DNA from 3 places in the Peribacillus sp. B2I2 genome. Region 1 is predicted to be linked to each of the others. Evidence: riboswitches for the same ligand, from Rfam matches in the RefSeq annotation. Region 1 holds a riboswitch; each other region holds the start of a gene.

Region 1 (6,185 bases):
AAAAAAGGATTTCAAAGTATAACGGGATTCGATATAACACCTGCCATGCTTCATGAAACCGAAAAAATATCGTACGAATATAACCGATATACCCTTTATCCTTGGCGATGCAACGAAACTCCCTTTCAACAATTCATCATTCGATAAAGCAATCTTCGCTTTTAATGGTTTAATGAAAATTCCCCAGCGAAAAAACCGTACATTAGCTTTAAAAGAAATCAATCGTATTTTAAAACCAGAAGGCATTTTCATTTTCACAACACACGACCGTGATAAAAACGAATATTATATGAATTTCTGGGAACAAGAGGAAATTATTTGGTGTGAAGGTAAACAAGATGAGAGGCTTTATGAGTTTGGGGATATTTTCACATTCGGAAAGACACCTCAAAAAGATACTTACCTCCATATCCCAACACAACTTGAAGTACTTGATGGCCTTGAAGAAGCAGGGTTTACAGTCATCGAGACCTTTTACAGAAGTGAATTATTCCATGAAAGCGATGATGTAAACGTTTTCCCTTCTGATTGCCGCTTCTGGATGTTCAAAAATAAGGTACATTTTTTAAAATTCAAAAAAAAATCCAGAGTGGCATATCACTCTGGATTTTTTGCATTAAGAAACTTGTTCTAGTTCTTTATCGGAAGGAGGGTTGAATTGACCTTCCCATTTAGAGATGACGATTGCTGCAAGTGAATTACCAATAACGTTTACTACTGTACGTCCCATATCAAGAATACGGTCGATACCAGCAATAAATGCTAGACCTTCAATAGGAATACCAACTGTTCCTAATGTCGCTAAAAGAACTACGAAAGATACACCTGGTACACCAGCAATCCCCTTAGACGTGATCATTAACACTAGCATTAGCGTAATTTGCTCATACGCGCTTAAATCAATTCCGTACATTTGAGCGATGAAGATAGCTGCTAACGCTTGGTATAATGTAGAACCATCAAGGTTAAAAGAGTATCCAGTCGGAATAACAAATGTAGCAATATGTTTCGGACATCCCGCTTTCTCCATTTTTTCCATGATTTTCGGAAGAACAGCTTCTGAACTTGCTGTAGAGAACGCAAGAATCAATTCTTCTTTTAGAAGTTTAATCAACGTAAAGATATTGAATCCTACAAATTTCGCAATAAGACCCAGAATGACAATTACAAAGAAAATCATTGTTCCGTATACAGAAAGCGCTAACTTACCTAACGGAATTAAAGATTCCAGACCGAACTTGGAGATGGTCACACCGATTAGTGCAAATACCCCGATTGGAGCGAATTTCATGACCATATTTGTTAGGTAAAACATTCCTTCAGCTGTTCCTTGGAAGAAACGGAATACTGGTTTACCTTTTTCACCGATAGCCGCAATACTAAGCCCAAACAATACGGAGAAGAAAATGATCGCTAGCATATCGCCTTCTACCATAGCTTTAACTGGATTGGATGGCACAATGTGAACAAGTGTATCTACAAACGACTCATGCTGCTTAGTTTCTGCTGTATCAACATAAGTGGAGATATCAGTTTGTTCCAGATTATTCATATTTACACCAGCACCAGGCTGAATGATATTCGCGGAAATTAAACCAACAGCAATCGCAATCATAGTTACCACAACAAAGTATGATAGTGATTTAGCACCTAGTTTACCTACTGCTTTCAAATCACCTACACCCGCAACAGCAACGATAAGGCTTGATACAATGATTGGCACAACAATCATTTTAATCATTCGTAGGAAAATGTCACCGAATGGCTGTAAAAAGTTTTGAGCTGTCTCATTACCATAAAAAATGGCACCCACGATAATTCCTAGAATTAAACCAATGAAAATTTGGCTAGCTAAACTTAATTTAAATTTCTTCATATACTTTCCTCACCTTCCATAAAGTCTTTGATGCAAAAACATTTTGTCTCGGTAAGGGAAACAAGATACTAATAAAAGAAAGTAATTTTTCTTTTTTTGAAAAACTCTGTCTTTACGCCGAAAAAAAAGACACTTCATGTGTCGATTTCTTATTGGCGTGAATATTCACACATGTTCCCTTAAAGACGCTGACGAGGTTAGCTGTCGGGTTAGGAATTGGAAACACAAATGCCCTTTCATTTCTGAATTCACCCCTAGCGGATAATAAAATCCACAATAATGGGTCCCCCGTTCTTGGAATAAGATTAAGCGAGTTAACTTATAATAAAATATTATACTAAAAATGTTAATCTGTAAATATTTATTCGCATTCATTCTTGAAAAAACCTTAAAACATGTCTGAATATTCTGCCTTAATGACTATTGTACCTATAATTCCATTGCCCGATTTTATACATATAAGTTATATGGATATATAAATAATACCAAATTGCACCTCTCTTCTTATTAAAGAAGCAGTTATTTTTCCAAAATGCCAAGTAACAGATATCTTACTTTTTCCCTAGAGGTGAATTTCTTATAAGTTTTAGTTTTCACTTTTTCAAATTGAATTGGAGTAATAAAATAAGAATGGTTCTTCACTACCCTATTCGGTTCTAATAGGATGACGTCACCTACGGACGGTCCCTTTATGAGTTCTTGCTTTCCTTCAGCTTTAAGTCCTTTTGTGATGTAGTGTTTATCCACAAAGCCTTTTTTAGTCAACTTGTAGACATGCGGCTGTTTTTTGTAATGGACTGCCTCTATAGGAATGGAGGGTACACCCGCTTTCTCATTGGTTATTACAGTAAGATTGACTTTGGATCCCACCAACAAAGGTTCGGTTTCTTCACCTTCAGGTTCGATTAAAGCCTGAAATGGAAATCTGTTATCTTTTTTTATGGACGGCTCTTCTGCCGGATAGGAATGGATACGGCCAATCTTTCCTTTCAAAGTCTTTTTTGAGTCAGAAGAACTTGCTTTTATAGTCATGCCCACTTCAGCCTTTTTCATCTCCTCTTCGGAGAAATCACCTTCAATTGCCATATTTGTCGAAACAATGGATATAATGGGATTATTCAGGTTTTCATTGATATTCTTAACTACACCATCAGCCTCACTCGTCGTCACAATCGCGCTGGACTGCTCCTCAATAGACCTTAATTTAGCATCAAGCATTTTAACTTTTTCATTCAAACTGTTTTTTTCGAGTTCCTGCTTGTACAATTCTTGCTCAATATTACTTTTAATAAGGTCTGAAGAGCTTGTTGTTATATCGATATTCAAGTTTCTTTCCACTGAATCATCAATGACCGCCTTATCGGGATCACGGGTCAATGTCCCTTGATAAGACCTCAACTTCCCTAAGTATTGGTCAATCCCTACAATTTCTCCCTCAGCGGCAGCTTTCTCCGATTCTACATTCGCTTTAAGCGCATCAAGTTCGGTTGCCGTATACTCAAACAACGAGGAGCCAGCCGTTACCACATCACCTTCTTTTACAAGGAATTTCTTAAAATCATTCTTCTTGGTATCGAAATAGATATCATACTCTTCCAAAGGTTTAATTACACCATTCGTTTGAATGGTATCCGTAATTGTATCTTTTTTTACCATTGTCCAGTTTTCCACGAAAACAGTTCGTTCCACTTTGCTTTCCTTTTTTTCAATAAGGTATAAGTTAACGGTTATCAAAACAGTCGACGCAATAGAGACCGCTGCTATTTTCCATTTCCCGCTCATTCTTTTCACCCCGCCTTATACAAATACGCCCACTTGGATATATGCTAAAAAGGCTTTAACAAACCAAGTGGCCAGATAGAATAGAACAATCATTAAAAAGATCAAATAATTATTTCGTTCTGAAAATTCCTTTAAATAAAAATATTGCAGGGCAATAATAAGAAATTGAAAAATGGTGATTTCGCTGAAAAAGTGAATAAAGTAATCACTTCTGAGAAAATACTGACTGATGATTCCTAAAGAAAAAGGATTGGCATCGTTGCCTATATCCATTAATACGAATAGAGGAATCAATAATATTTTTTCCACCAATTGCAAACCAAAAATGATCATTTGAACGATGACTATTTTTATGTACGGGATATCCGTAACGATCCAAAAGAATAGAGCTGATAAAAATATGTATATGGAAGGGTGGATTATGCCTGCTATTATATTGCCGCTCAATATCAGCAACTTTCCTGCTTCAAATTCATTAACACCCATCTTCGTGATTTCTTTTGAAAATGATTCAGATCCAATGCCAAAATACCCCTCAATAGCAAATACTAAAAGACTAAGAAGATATAAAAATAGTAATTTCCAACCAAGTCGTGTGACTGCCTCTGCATTTTGCAGCTGATAACGACTCCGATTAGGCTCTAAAATGCCCTTTAACAATCTGACCTGGTACACCATATGTGTTCCTCCTGCAAAAAATGATATATCACCCTATATTTTATCTTATTTTGGAAACAAATGCAGAAATAAGGAATGATTGAAACAAAAAAAACACATAATCCTTACCCTCTATAATTAATCTCCCTCTAATTGGGAATTAATACTGATAAATGATGGTCAAGGACTTTAATTCGAGTAGGTGTTTGGCTATAGTTCTCTCCATCCATATCCACATCAAGTGGCCTCTTGGATTCAATAGTCAGGGTACTGGCCTGCACATATGTCACTCCAGCTTCCGAGCTCAGATTTTCTGTCCATGAACGTTTCATCGCTATTATTTCCAAAAATGCACCAAGGTTTGCGTTCTCCAAGATGGCAACGCCAAAGAGCCCATCGTCTGGACTAACCATGGGAAACGGCAATAAATTAGTACCGATAAAACATCCATTCAAGACCAAAATCATGATTGCTTTCCCTTCAATTAAATTCCCATCATATTCAAGTTTATAGGGAAAGGGGGCACTATCACCAATCGTCCTTACCGCACTTAATAAATACCCTATCTTTCCGAATCTGTTTTTTTCCTGCTCATCAATATTGCTTGAAGCTTCAGAAATAAGTCCAACTCCCCAAAAATTAGAAAAATAATCGTTATTGGCCTGCCCGATATCAATTGAACGAACCTTGCCATTTACTATTGCTTCTGCAGCTTGACGAACATTTTGAGGAATATTCAATGTTCTGGAGAAGTCATTGCAAGTCCCTCCAGGTAAAATCCCAAGTAATGGCCGCTTCTCCAGCGGTGAAAGGCCGTTTACACACTCATGTACAGTTCCATCCCCTCCTAATACGAAAACTACATCCATGTCTTCACCATATTCCGAGCAAAAACGAGATGCATCGCCTTTTTCCTTCGTTTGTAGAATGAGGAACTCATCAATATGAGGAGCTATAACTGGAAGACATGCCTCAAGATTCCTTTCGAGTTTACCATTTCCAGCATTTTTGTTATAAATCAGCATTCCCTTTTTCCATCTCATGATCTAGCCCCCCATATTAATGAAAGAATTATCTTCTTCCTGCTACTTATACTTTTCCCTAACCCCCGCTTTTGAAACTCAATCATTATCAAATGGAAAAATTCATATGGCTTGAAATCTAAGTCATATCAAAAGTAAAAAGAGGCTATACGCCCCTTTTCAGTAAAGCCTTCATATATTCGTCAAATATTCCTTCATCGTCAAGATAAGCTTTGAACATAAGTGACTTCTTTTTTCATTTTTTTCCAAAAATAACAAAAGACTTTCCAAGATAATGGGACTTGGCCTCACTTTCGAAAACTCTTCTTGGATCACCTTTAGAGCTTCCGTATATTTATTTGTTTCCATTCCTTCTTCCTTACGTGTTTCCACTTCAAGCATCCTGCTTATGATTGAATGGATTTCCTCTTTTGGGCTCAAATCCCTCAGTGAGCATTCGTGTAAAGGAAATTGTTTCAATAATGGATCATCCATGATCTGCAGGCTTGCGATAATCGAATCCATCCGATTCAAAATGAAGTTAGGTAACAATTCCACTTCGAAAGCATTTTTTTTCCTGATTAATATTCCGATATATCCTTTGAAAAGTGAATCTAACATTATTGTGCAATCCGGCAGAAGGTCAGCCGAAAGTCCTGGGTATAACTCAATGATTTTACGCTTGAACCAAATCATGCCCTCTTCATGGATATAATGTAAAAATCTATCTAGTTCTTTGCTGATATGAATCATTTGTTCCTGCATCATCATTTTGATTAAGTTGGTATTTCCCGTCACATGCTCAATATGAACAGTGATTTGCCTTAAAAACTTATCTTTACTTGATA
Region 2 (6,185 bases), 710 kb from region 1:
ACCAACTGCTTCATAATGCTTTCTTATTCGATGAAAAATTAAAATGATGATTGGTAAAAAAATCAAAACAGACCATACCTGCGTAAATTTGGTTAAAAAGAATATCATCGTGACGACCAGGCTAATAATGGCACCAATTGAATTAATGGTTAATTTAACCACCCAGCCTTTTGGCTTTTCGCGGAGCCATTTAACGATCATCCCGGTCTGGGACAGCGTAAATGGTATAAATACCCCTACAGCATAAAGGGGAATTAGATTTTCTGTATGTCCTTTAAATGCGACTATTAAGATGATGGACGCAAGCCCCAGTATGATAATTCCATTGGAATATCCTAATCGGTCCCCTCTAATCGTAAACGCCCTTGGTATGAATTTATCCTTTGCAAGATTTACCGCAAGCAGCGGGAATGCCGAATAGCCAGTATTTGCGGCCAGTATCAAGATCAATGCAGTCGTACCTTGAATGAAGAAATACATGAAATTCCGTCCAAAGATTTCTTCAGCAATCTGCGAGACGACCGTGACCTCTGCGCTGGGAACAATGCTTAAATAATAGGCTAAGAATACGATTCCCGAAAATAATACAGCTAGTAAGGACCCCATCGCTATTAAAGTTTTTGCAGCATTATTCGGGGCTGGATCTTTAAAGTTCGGGATCGCATTGGAAATCGCTTCGACTCCTGTCAATGCGGAGCTGCCTGATGCAAATGCTCTTAGCAGTATAAATAAACTAATGCCCGCTACCGGGGTCCCAATTGGCGCGTGCAATTCCGGTGAAACTCCACCTGTCAAGATCTGGTATATTCCTACACCAATCAAGATGAACAATGCTAAAACGAATAGGTACACCGGATAGGCCAAAACAGAGGCCGACTCCGTAACCCCCCTAAGATTTAGGATGGTAAGTAGAATGACGAAAATGATGGCTATGCCGACATTATATGAATGCAGGCCTGGAAAAGCGGACGTGATGGCATCCGTTCCTGCAGAAACACTTACAGCGACAGTTAATATATAATCGACCAATAAGGATCCTCCAGCTATCAACCCTGGATTGATGCCTAAATTCTTTTTTGAAACCACATAGGCTCCCCCGCCATGGGGATAGGCAAAAATGATTTGTGTATAGGACAAGATCAAGGCCGTTAACAGGATCAATACCCCGATTGCTATCGGGATTGAATACCAGAATGCCGCGGCACCGACCGTGATGAGAACGATCAATATTTGTTCCGGTCCATAAGCAACCGAAGACAATGCATCAGAAGATAGGATGGCCAAAGCCTTAGTTTTGTTTAGCTTTTGCTCGCCAAGTGCATTTGATTTTAAAGGTCTCCCTATCAAGAACCTCTTTATAGAAGATAACATCAAGTATTCACCACCATATTTTAGTTATAAATTTATGTTCCCCCAGTTATTGCAAAAAACAAGACGAAATAGAAAAATGCCTACAAGTCATAGCTAAATAGACCTGTAGACATCAATTTTTTTGTCTGACAAGCTCCACCTTCCTTCTCATATAACGCTTACGAGGTTAGCTGTCGGATTCGGACCTAAGAGTAGCCCTACCTTTACCTTGAAAGGATTCACCCCTTGGATTGAAAAACAATCCCTATAACGGGTCCCCCGTACCATAAGGTTTAAGCGATTTAGAAATATGAAACTGTTGATTATCATACTCCCGTGAAATGGAAAAGTAAATGAAAATTTTACACGGAAAAAGAATAATTTATTGTTAGTGAGGTTTTGTTCATGACGTATATTACATAAGTCATCAAAACAAATGATTGAAGGAAGGAAAGAGGTGAATGACATGTCTAAAAAAGAAGAAAAAAACAAATAATATCTGATGAAAATTTTCAGGTCAAAGCATTAACGGATCAATGAACAATATGGCGGTCCACAAAAGGAAAAATCATCAGCCACCGGAGACAGCGAAAAACGAAACTGAATACCTTTCTAGTCAATCAACTAATTCGCTTTCCCACTAAACAGATCTGCCCCCGTTTGGATAGTCAACTTTAATTTCCATCCAATCAGAGGGCATTATTCATTATTCCCAATGATCCACTCTAATTAGTTCCTTCCTTCTTGAATTGGTCTCAAATTACTTTTCTTAAAGACAAAGTATTTCTGGCCAATATAGTTAAGTACTGTATAAAAGATTGTTCCAATGAGTACAGCCACATTTTGCTGTATGGATAAATGAACGAATCCTTCCATCGATTCTGCAATGGCCTGTCCTAAAGAATAAGCGGCGGAATAACAAATCAGGATGACGCAAAAGAAACGGGCAACTCCTCTCCGCAAGTCTATATCGCTTTTAAAGGTAAATGTCCTGTTCAACAGAAAACTCGTTACAGCTCCCGTACCATTGCCGAAAAAGGTGGAGATCCAGTAAGATAAATCAAGAACATTCATGAGAAAAAGCATGATGGAAAGTCCAACCGCTGTATTGACTATTCCAACCAATAAAAAGCGGATAAAGGAATTAGTGTGTTTTAGATAGTTTTTCAATACTGTTCCGTTCATTGTCTAGTTGCTCCCGTTTTGTTAAATCGAGCGGATTAAATAGATCCAGATCAACAATATATTTAGGCCGGCGTTTGGATTCATTATATATTTTACCGATATATTCCCCAATCAAGCCGACAGCAATCAACTGCAGTCCACCGATCAACCATATGGAGGTAATTAATGAGGTCCAGCCCGTTTCGGTCTGTCCATAAAACTTTAACCATAAAAAGTATGACCCAAAGAGTAAGCTAATGAAAAAGGAAAGACATCCTAGCCATAATACAAGCCGGATCGGCGTAACTGAAAAAGAAGTAATGCCATCAAGCGCAAAGGCAACCATCTTCTTTAATGGATACTTCGTTTCCCCAGCCAATCTTTCTTTTCTGTCATAATAAACAGAGTCCGTCTTGAACCCAATGAGCGGGACGATTCCCCGTAAAAAAAGATTCGTTTCTTCAAACTGTTCCAGCTCCACGATCGCCCTTTTGCTCATTAGCCGGAAATCGGCATGATTATAGATAAGGTTAACCCCCATCTTGTTCATCAATTTATAAAAACCAGTTGCAGATGTTCGTTTAAAAAATGAATCAAGGTCCCTTTTCTGGCGGACACCATATACAATTTCACAACCTTCATTGAATTTCCGAATGAATTCAGGGATGACTTGAATATCATCCTGCAAATCTGCATCAATGGAAATCACACAATCCGAGGCTTCATTGGCTGTAAACATTCCTGCCAGAAGTGCATTTTGATGACCTGCATTCCGGGAAAGCTTTAGCCCACGAACAAATTCATTGTTAATCGTTTCTTTATAAATGATCTTCCATGTTTGATCTTTGCTTCCATCATCAACCAATAGAATTTTACTTTTATCGGATACAACTTTTTCTTCGACTAAACCCCTCACCAATCCACAAAGTTGGGAAATGGTATCCTGCAAAACGCTTTCTTCGTTATAACAAGGTACAACAATCGTTACTATCGGTGAATTCACAATATTCCCCCCTTTTCACGTGACTCTGTATAAATGAATTTTCCAGATACTTCCTTTCTTTGTGAAAATCCTTTCTAGTACCAACCCGTTTTCCTTCGCATTGTTGATTGGTATAGCAGAAAATATATACTTGCCACCTAACCCTTTATACGCATCGACATTAAGTTCCAAATTTTCCAGCTCTTTCTTCGAGCCTTTCTTGAACATATAATGCTTCCCAAGCTCATCGGTAAATAGGTAACAACGCCCTCCCCATTCATCAAAGTAGATTTTGATGTTTTTATTCTTAGCCAATTCGTTTTCAATTATTTGACGAAATTGATGTTTGTAAGTAAGCGGATAGAAATTGTTATAGCTATCAAGCGTGTAAAACCCATTAAATTGGGCAATCGCAGGATGTAGGCCAATGCTCGCTACCCGATATTCTTCCTGTGGAAGGCCAATATGATCTTTTATTTCTTGAAAAAGACTTTCTGCATAGAACTCTTTAAAAGATGGTTTTTTATTGTGAGTGATTTCTTCATTGAAACCCATTAAGATCATAATTTGAACGGCTATGAATATTGAAAGGGTTTTCTTGGCATAATCGCTGTGCTCCCAGATGATTTTTATCGCGAGGGCAAACCCCAAGTAAATCACCATTGGCCTTAAAAAGTGAAATCTGGCAAAATTAAAGGTATCCAAGGTGTGGAACCTTTCCGTTAAAGGAAGCCAGCCTTTATAAAACCAAAATGCGTACCACGCGGAAAGCATAAAATTCAAGCCGAACAAAAAAACAAATATCTTTTCCTGTCTCCATAGCTTTTTGGTCAAAATGATATAAAGGGCAAAGACTGTAATCGGCAGAATGATAAGCGCATGTACAGTCATGACATGCGTATGTCCAAGGACGAAATTTTTGAAAGTAAGCTTGATGACCCACTCGAGCGGCAGCCTTGCATGAAAATATTCATCTCTGCTGTTCGGCTCCGAATCAAAAATGAAGGAAGCGACCAGCCGATACTCGACCAGACCAAAAATGACCGTCATATACACGATTGAAAGTAGAAACCTTAAATTCCACCCTTTTTTCCTGATCACATCCGATATCCAAAGGAAGCCCATTGCAACAAGAAAAAAGAAAAAGCCAAGCACGATGCTTGAATAAAGCGGTAAAAGTGTAAGGACCAAATAATTCTTCCACGAATGGTCCTTGCTGCGGATATTCAAAAAAGCCCAAAGGGCTAGCGGCATCCCAAGAGTACTGAGCATTCCCGATGGCCAAAATGGGGTAAGGGCAAAGGCCAAGGATGTTCCAACCCTAATCCATCCTGATTGGCGCCCTGTAACCAAATGTTTTTTTAATAGGATATACATACCAAAGAAAGCAATGAATCTTGTTAATGCCTGGCTTATTGCATATGCAACCATTGTCGGGAAAAGTGCATACAGCCACACGATGATACTGAATTCACTGCCAAACGCATTTCGTGGCAGCCCATTCATAATCTGTGGAATTTTGGCGTCTATTGCACCGAATAATTCACCGCTCTCAGAAAGCACTTTATACCAGGCAATGTTGGAATCCAAATTATCATGTACACGAATATGCGCATTTTCTCCAAGGATGAATAAAGGGGAAAGATATAAAACAATGACAAGTAAGGCAAAAAGGATTTGTTTTCTCTCTTGATTTTCAATTGGCAAAATATACACCTCTTGACCAAAATTCATATATCAATAATATTTGCTTCAATGGTAAATCTATTCTTTTTCAGGAATTTATTTTAACCTTTTTTGATATAGGTCAACCAATGAACACATAAAATGAACGGTAGAACGAAAAGCGAGATAAAAGAACCTTAAAAAGGGGCTGGGCTATGATAAAGAAAGCCGTGATTCCAGCAGCCGGTTTAGGAACACGATTTTTACCCGCTACGAAAGCTCAACCAAAGGAAATGCTGCCGATTGTCGATAAGCCGACCATTCAATATATTATCGAGGAAGCGGTACAATCAGGGATTACAGATATTATCATCGTTACAGGGAAAAACAAACGTGCCATCGAAGATCATTTCGATAAATCCATTGAGCTTGAAATGCTTTTACAAAAGAAAGGACAAAATGATCTGCTAAAGACCGTGGAGAACATTTCCAATATGGTGGATATTCACTATGTAAGACAAAAGGAACCATTGGGTCTGGGGCATGCAGTTTTATGTGCCAAAACGTTTATTGGAGACGAACCTTTTGCAGTCCTGTTAGGTGATGATATCGTGGATAGCCGGGTCCCAGCCTTGAAGCAGTTAATGGAACGGTATAACAAGGTTCGAGCGAGCATTATCGGATGTAAGGAAGTGTTACCTGCCGATGTATCCAAGTATGGGATTGTAAATTTTCAAGAACAATATGAGGATTTATTTCTGGTAAAAAACTTAGTGGAAAAGCCAAAAGTTGAGGAGGCACCCTCAACACAGGCGATTATTGGCCGATATATTTTATCGCCTGCCATTTTTGAAATCCTCGAAACCTTACAGCCAGATCCTAAGGGGGAAATCCAGCTTACCGAAGCTTTGGATCTTTTGCTAAAAAAGGAACCATTATATTCGTATATCATTGATGGACATCGATATGACGTCGGGGATAAATTCGGCTTTCTTCAAGCATCAATTGATTTCGCCATGAAACG
Region 3 (6,185 bases), 4.5 Mb from region 1:
TCTGATGAAACCTTTGGGGTGCAGGGTTTATGGACCGCAATATTTATGAAAAGGTAATTCTCATAGTGTTAATTAGGTTATGTGGATAGTATAGCTCAATGTCACTGAACGGAGGATCTGGGATCAGGTCCTTTTTTACGTGATAAAGAAAAGGGGCAGGATGGCGGTGAATTTGTTAACAAAAAATAAAAATGGTAAACTATAACAAAAAAATACGATTTGGTGAATGCTGCTTTACCAGAATGATAGATGAATGTTCTTGCAGATTTTTTTTTTGAAAAATCAGTGGTTGTATGGTTTCAAAAACAGCTGGGAAGGTATATGGAATGAAGGGACCATTGGCATGGGATCTTAAGTATTGAAGCGGTTATCTTCGATGCTTCTTTTGTTGATAAAACGGTTAACTTTCAATACCCTGACAATGCTGATTCAGTCTTTAATAGCATTAGATATTATAAAAAAATTAAATAGGTGGAGGAGTTTATGCACAGAAATAAAGAACTATATTCCTTTTTATTAGGTGAGGCAGCTCAATTGACTGAGGATTGGTACGCAACATTGAATAAAAATGATAAGTCGGGGGTTTATAGCTCACCCGATCCCAAAGTGATTAAAAAACTGAAGCAACAAAATAATGAATTCCACTTACATTTCTTTCAGATATTTGTTACAGAGGAAAGGGAATTCTTTAAGCGTCTTGATGAGTGGATTGAAGATATCGGTCAGGATGAGCAGCATTTAAACACACCCATCTATTTTATATTGAGGGAGTTTTTTCGAACGCAAGAGCAATATCTGGATTACATTGACCGATTTGTGGGATTGCATGGAGATCGATATACACGGGAGGAAGTAAATTCCTGGTATCGGATAGTGGTCAAGGTGTTCAGTGAAGTGATGGAGAGGTTTACGGAAGCGAATCATAAATATGCCAATAAAATTATGAAAGCCCAACAGGCCACGATCGATGAATTGAGCACGCCCATCATTTCCCTTAAAGATAATACCGCGTTGCTTCCCCTGATAGGCGATATTGACACGACGAGGGGCATGTCCTTGCTTGAAAACACCTTACAAAAGTGCGCTGAAAAAAATGTCACCAGGCTTTTCATTGACCTATCGGGCGTTCATGCAATAGATAGTGCATCCGCCCACCAACTGTCTCAATTGATTGAATCCTTACATTTGATCGGAATTCATACAACCCTTTCAGGACTTCGGCCGGAAATAGCCATGACCGCCGTTAAGCTTCAACTGCCTTTTGATAAAGTGACGATAAAGTCCACTCTTGCCCAAGCGATCAGTACGATAAAATAATACATACATATACATGCCAAGGGTATGCTCGTTATAAATTTCAGCGAGAAGACCTCCATATGGCGGTCTTCTCGCATGTATAGGTGATGCTACATTCAAAATAGGTGGCGGGCTCCATAAGGCAAGAGCCGGAACCTGCCGGATTATTCAATATTTGCAAAGACGGCTAGGTCTTCTTTATTGCCAACGACCAAAAGCATATCTTTTTCATGGATATCCTGATCTGGTGACGGTGCTATGATAATTTCTCCGTTACTCACGATGGCAATGACGCTGATATTATATTTTGCGCGTAAATCAAGTTCCCTGAGGCTTTTTCCCTTCATGCTCATGGGGAGGATGATTTCCTCGATATTGTATTCTTTAGACAGCTCTATATAGTTCAGCATGTTAGGGAACAGGAGTTGATTCGCGACCCGTTCCCCCATATCCCTCTCAGGATAGATGACCCAGTCGGCACCAACTTTAGTGAGCACCTGACCGTGATTTTTATTAAGTGCTTTGGCAATGACCTTTTTGACCCCAAGCTCTTTTAAAAGCAAGGTAGTCAAAATGCTTGATTGCATATCATTTCCGATGGCTACGATGACACAATCGAAATTACGGATTCCGATGGATTTCAATGTCTCTTCTTCAGTGGTATCCGCCATGACTGCATGGGTAACGCTCAGTTCCGCATTCTCGACTCTTTCCTCGCTGATATCAATACCCAATACCTCTTGGCCAGCGGTATATAATCTATCTGCCACACTACTTCCGAATCTGCCTAAACCGATCACGGCATATTGTCGTTTTCCCATCATTTACACTCCTTCAGTTTTGGTTAACCAATCATGATTTTCCCTTTTGGATGACGGAAGGGATCTGGCTTACGCCTCATTGCGATGGCAAAGGCCAAAGTCAAAGGACCCACCCGGCCTGCAAACATCGTGAAAATGATAAGCATCCGGCCAACCGGTGATAATTCGGGAGTCAAACCCATTGAAAGTCCCACTGTGGCGAATGCTGAAGTGGCTTCAAATAAAATCATCAAGAAATCACTTCCGCTTTCTGTGATGGTCAGCAGAATGGAAATGATTGAAACGAGGAAGACCCCGATGAAAGTAACGGATAATGCTTTAAAGATGGTTTCATTCAAAATGCGGTGACGGAATAATACTACATCATCCTTTCCTTTAATCTGTGACCAAACCGTTCCAAGAAGCGTCGCAAATGTTGTTGTTTTAATCCCGCCGCCAGTCGATCCGGGTGAAGCCCCAACGAACATCAAGAAAATGATGAGCAGTAATGTAGGTTGAGTTAAATCAGGGATATTCAACGTATTGGAGCCTGCTGTCCTTGGTGAAACCGATTGAAATAAAGATGATAACGCTTTACCCATGAAAGATAAAGGCTGCAATGTTTTGGCATTACCGAACTCGAATAAAAAGATTAAAATTGCGCCTACGATTGTAAGGGTCAAGCTAGTCATCAGAACAACCTTCGTATGTACGGATAAACGATGGGTTTCACGATATTCGTATAGTTCATTCATTACGATAAAACCTATTCCGCCAAACGTGATGAGGAAGGCGACGGTAAGGGTTACGAATGGGTCCGATACATAAGGGGTCAAACTCCTGAATTCCCCCATTAAATCAAAGCCGGCGTTATTGAAATTCGATATGGAATGAAAAACCCCGTAATAGATCGCCTTGCCGACTGGCATGTCAAAAGAAAAGCGGATTGATAAGATAAGGGCACCCACGCCTTCAATGATGGCCGTGAAAATTAAAAGCCGTTTTACTAACTTGACTACACCTGCCATGGATAGATTATTTAAGGACTCCTGCAAGAGTAACCTGCCTTTTAAAGAAATCTTTTTGCCTAATAAGAAAAAGAAAAACGTGGCAAATGTCATGAACCCTAGGCCGCCTATCTGAATCAGTGTTAAGATGACCAACTCACCAAAGGTGGTGAAAGTCGTTCCCGTATCAACCACCACAAGCCCTGTTACACATGTAGCGGAGGTTGATGTGAATAAAGCATCCAGAAAAGAAAGGCCATTCCCATTTTCAGTCGAAATCGGCAGGGTCAGCAAATAGGCCCCAATAAGTATCAGGATGGCAAAGCCGAGTACAAGGATTTTTGGCGGATCCAATAAATTTTTTGCTTTTATCAAATGATCATCCCTACCTATAAAAATATTGTGTAAAACTTATGAAATCTTAACCATCAATCCTCTTTATAAATCTTTTTCAAAGCATAATAAAAAGACCTGCGAAAACATCGAAAGGCTTTTTTGTCACAAAAAGAGTGCAAAAAAAGCTCCCGAAATAGGCGGTCTTATGACCTCCTTCGCTTTAGCCGACGAAGTTAGCTGACGGGTAGGATGGCGAAAGAGCTGATCTCATCCCTTCTGCAAGGCAGAATTAACCCCAAATGATTGGGTCCTCCGTACTCAATTCCCTTGAGTTTTGGCCGAAATGCATTAAATTGATAAACGTATTCTACTCCCATCATTTAGCAGTTGTAAACCCCTAAAGTGTAAAAAAATATTTCTTTAACAAGACTGAAAATTTACGTTTTATTTACATTTTAAAAACGTATTGACAAATATTAGTTAGCACATTATGATAGGTTCGATTAAGGCGATTATGATGACCAACATCGATGTACTTTATTCAATACTTTCAAGCAGAACATGTCATTGCAAATCTATTTTCTAATATAAATAAATTATTTTTCTTTTGAAAATCATAAAGAAAAAAAGTATGGCATTCTTATTTAAAGGTTTCAAACATTTTATAAAAAAGGCGGGCAATTATGGAGAAGACGTTCAATAGATATGTTATTAACGCTACAGGCAAGGGTGGACAGACATATTTAACACAATGCCAGGATAAAGATGCACTTAGGAAATGGATAGCCGATCATGAGGATCAAATCATAATGAATGAGTTAAGGATAACGGATAAGAAAAAGAATCCGTTGTTAAAATTGTTTTCTCTAAGGTAAATCAACTGAAATTATGTCATCCTGTGTACTATCCGGGAACTAGAGCGAAAAATCCATAACTTGTTTTGCTTTTAAACTCATTTATTTTTGAATGAGTTTTTTTGCGTTGAAAATTATGACGTTTACACTATTAATACAATAATGTTAAAATTTAGAAAAATGATGAATCTGGATGTAATGAAGAGAAAGCAAATGGAATGACCACATATCAGAGAGCACCGTCAACTGGAAGGAGTAAGCATAAATTGAAGCAATTCTCCAGTATGGGAAGGGGATGCTGTGACGGGAACTTCCGTTATGGTGCGTAGTAACACCGCACTATTGATCTCGTCCCCCGAGAAGCCTTTCCTGGGGATGGGATTTTTTTATTGTTTATATTTCTTTTTCTAAGGAGGAGAAGCGTTGACATTAAAAAATTCATTAGTAGCTTGGAAATATCCTTCCATCCTATTGTGCGGGATCGGGATTTCCAACTTTGGTGCATGGGTTTATTTTATTGCACTTAATTTAATCGTGCTGGATATGACTGATTCAGCTTTAGCGGTAGCTGGACTTTATATCGTTAAACCGATGGCTGCCATATTTACGAATGTTTGGGCAGGCAGCGTGATCGACCGGATAAATAAGCGAAATCTAATGGTGGCACTTGACCTATTTCGAGCGGTATTCATAGCCTTGCTGCCATTGACTTCTTCTATTTGGGTCATCTACTCCCTTGTCTTCGTGATCAATATGGCAGGGGCCATGTTCGGAACGACATCAAGATCTTATATAACAAAATTAATACCCATTGAACAGAGGAAACGATTTAACTCGTTACGAAGCTTAATGGATTCTGGGGCTTTTTTGATTGGACCTGCGATAGCGGGTCTCCTTTTCTTGATCGGTACACCCGTTTTAGCCATTTACATTAACGCGGCTGCCTTATTATTATCCGGCATCATCACTCTATTCATGCCCGATCTTGAAAGGGAACGTTCCCTTGAACAATCCAGTCATTACCTGTCTTGGACCATCATGAAAAAGGATTGGGGCATCGTCATGGACTTCAGCCGGAAATTTTCCTATATCATGCTCATTTATTTCTTATTCAGCTGTATGGTAGTAATGGAAACGGCCATGGATTCCCAAGAAGCGGTGTTTGCCAAGGCCGTGCTCCTTTTGTCGGACAGCGATTACGGATTCCTTGTAAGCATCGCCGGGGCAGGCATCATTGCGGGTGCAATAGTCAATGCGGTATTCATCAATAAAATACCAATATCGTACCTAATTGGACTTGGATCTTTATTTGTATCGATAGGTTATGTGATCTATGCCCTTTCAAATTCCTTTTCGATGGCCGCCATCGGATTTTTCATCATTGCCTTTTCACTGGCTTTTGCCAACACAGGATTTCAAACATTTTATCAAAATAATATTCCAGTGGAGATTATGGGGAGGGTTGGAAGTATTTTTGGCTTGTTGGAAGCTTTACTGATCATCATGACTACAGCGATTGTTGGTGTCTCAGCTCATTTCATTTCGATTAGGTTGGTGGTCATTTCAGGTACCATGATCATGTTCGCCGTATCAATTTTACTGTCCATACTTAGTATGAAGGTCTCGAAGAGCAGGTATTATTCCGTTGGGAATGCCGGGGAAAAGATGTAACTTTTTATAAAAGGCATGTAAATGGAACATGCCTCTTATAAAAAGTTCATTGAACGAATGTCCGCACTTGGCTGATGAAGTTCAAGATTTGAAAATGAATTTTCGCCATTTCTTCCACCGTTTGGCCGTCGCAATTCTCCAGCCACTCCTGTATCACGCCTAAAATCGCTGATGTCATGAAGGCATGCATATACTTACGAAACGCCTCATCTTTTGCTGCT

What was found. Region 1 has a riboswitch for cyclic di-AMP ahead of ABIE66_RS01320 (cation:dicarboxylate symporter family transporter). Riboswitches for the same ligand answer to the same signal wherever they lie in the genome.
Region 2: it holds a riboswitch for cyclic di-AMP, as region 1 does, so the genes downstream of both, ABIE66_RS04845 (APC family permease) here and ABIE66_RS01320 (cation:dicarboxylate symporter family transporter) in region 1, are expected to answer to the same signal.
Region 3: it holds a riboswitch for cyclic di-AMP, as region 1 does, so the genes downstream of both, ABIE66_RS23780 (TrkH family potassium uptake protein) here and ABIE66_RS01320 (cation:dicarboxylate symporter family transporter) in region 1, are expected to answer to the same signal.

The regions. Positions count from the first base shown of each region.
Region 1 is NZ_JBGCCB010000001.1:242,691-248,875, reverse strand. Features, by position in the region: gene ABIE66_RS01330 (class I SAM-dependent methyltransferase) at 1-147, shown strand, start outside; gene ABIE66_RS01325 (class I SAM-dependent methyltransferase) at 53-634, shown strand; gene ABIE66_RS01320 (cation:dicarboxylate symporter family transporter) at 617-1,876, opposite strand; cyclic di-AMP (ydaO/yuaA leader) riboswitch at 2,048-2,198, opposite strand; gene ABIE66_RS01315 (efflux RND transporter periplasmic adaptor subunit) at 2,396-3,658, opposite strand; gene ABIE66_RS01310 (hypothetical protein) at 3,674-4,336, opposite strand; gene ABIE66_RS01305 (YegS/Rv2252/BmrU family lipid kinase) at 4,465-5,358, opposite strand; gene ABIE66_RS01300 (TetR/AcrR family transcriptional regulator) at 5,530-6,185, opposite strand, start outside.
Region 2 is NZ_JBGCCB010000001.1:955,706-961,890, reverse strand. Features, by position in the region: gene ABIE66_RS04845 (APC family permease) at 1-1,371, opposite strand, end outside; cyclic di-AMP (ydaO/yuaA leader) riboswitch at 1,511-1,660, opposite strand; gene ABIE66_RS04840 (GtrA family protein) at 2,080-2,535, opposite strand; gene ABIE66_RS04835 (glycosyltransferase family 2 protein) at 2,495-3,517, opposite strand; gene ABIE66_RS04830 (DUF6044 family protein) at 3,533-5,230, opposite strand; gene galU (UTP--glucose-1-phosphate uridylyltransferase GalU) at 5,377-6,185, shown strand, end outside.
Region 3 is NZ_JBGCCB010000001.1:4,782,799-4,788,983, reverse strand. Features, by position in the region: gene ABIE66_RS23795 (class I SAM-dependent methyltransferase) at 1-57, shown strand, start outside; gene ABIE66_RS23790 (STAS domain-containing protein) at 484-1,317, shown strand; gene ABIE66_RS23785 (potassium channel family protein) at 1,461-2,117, opposite strand; gene ABIE66_RS23780 (TrkH family potassium uptake protein) at 2,141-3,478, opposite strand; cyclic di-AMP (ydaO/yuaA leader) riboswitch at 3,647-3,789, opposite strand; gene ABIE66_RS23775 (hypothetical protein) at 4,123-4,314, shown strand; gene ABIE66_RS23770 (MFS transporter) at 4,717-5,964, shown strand; gene ABIE66_RS23765 (TetR/AcrR family transcriptional regulator) at 6,011-6,185, opposite strand, start outside.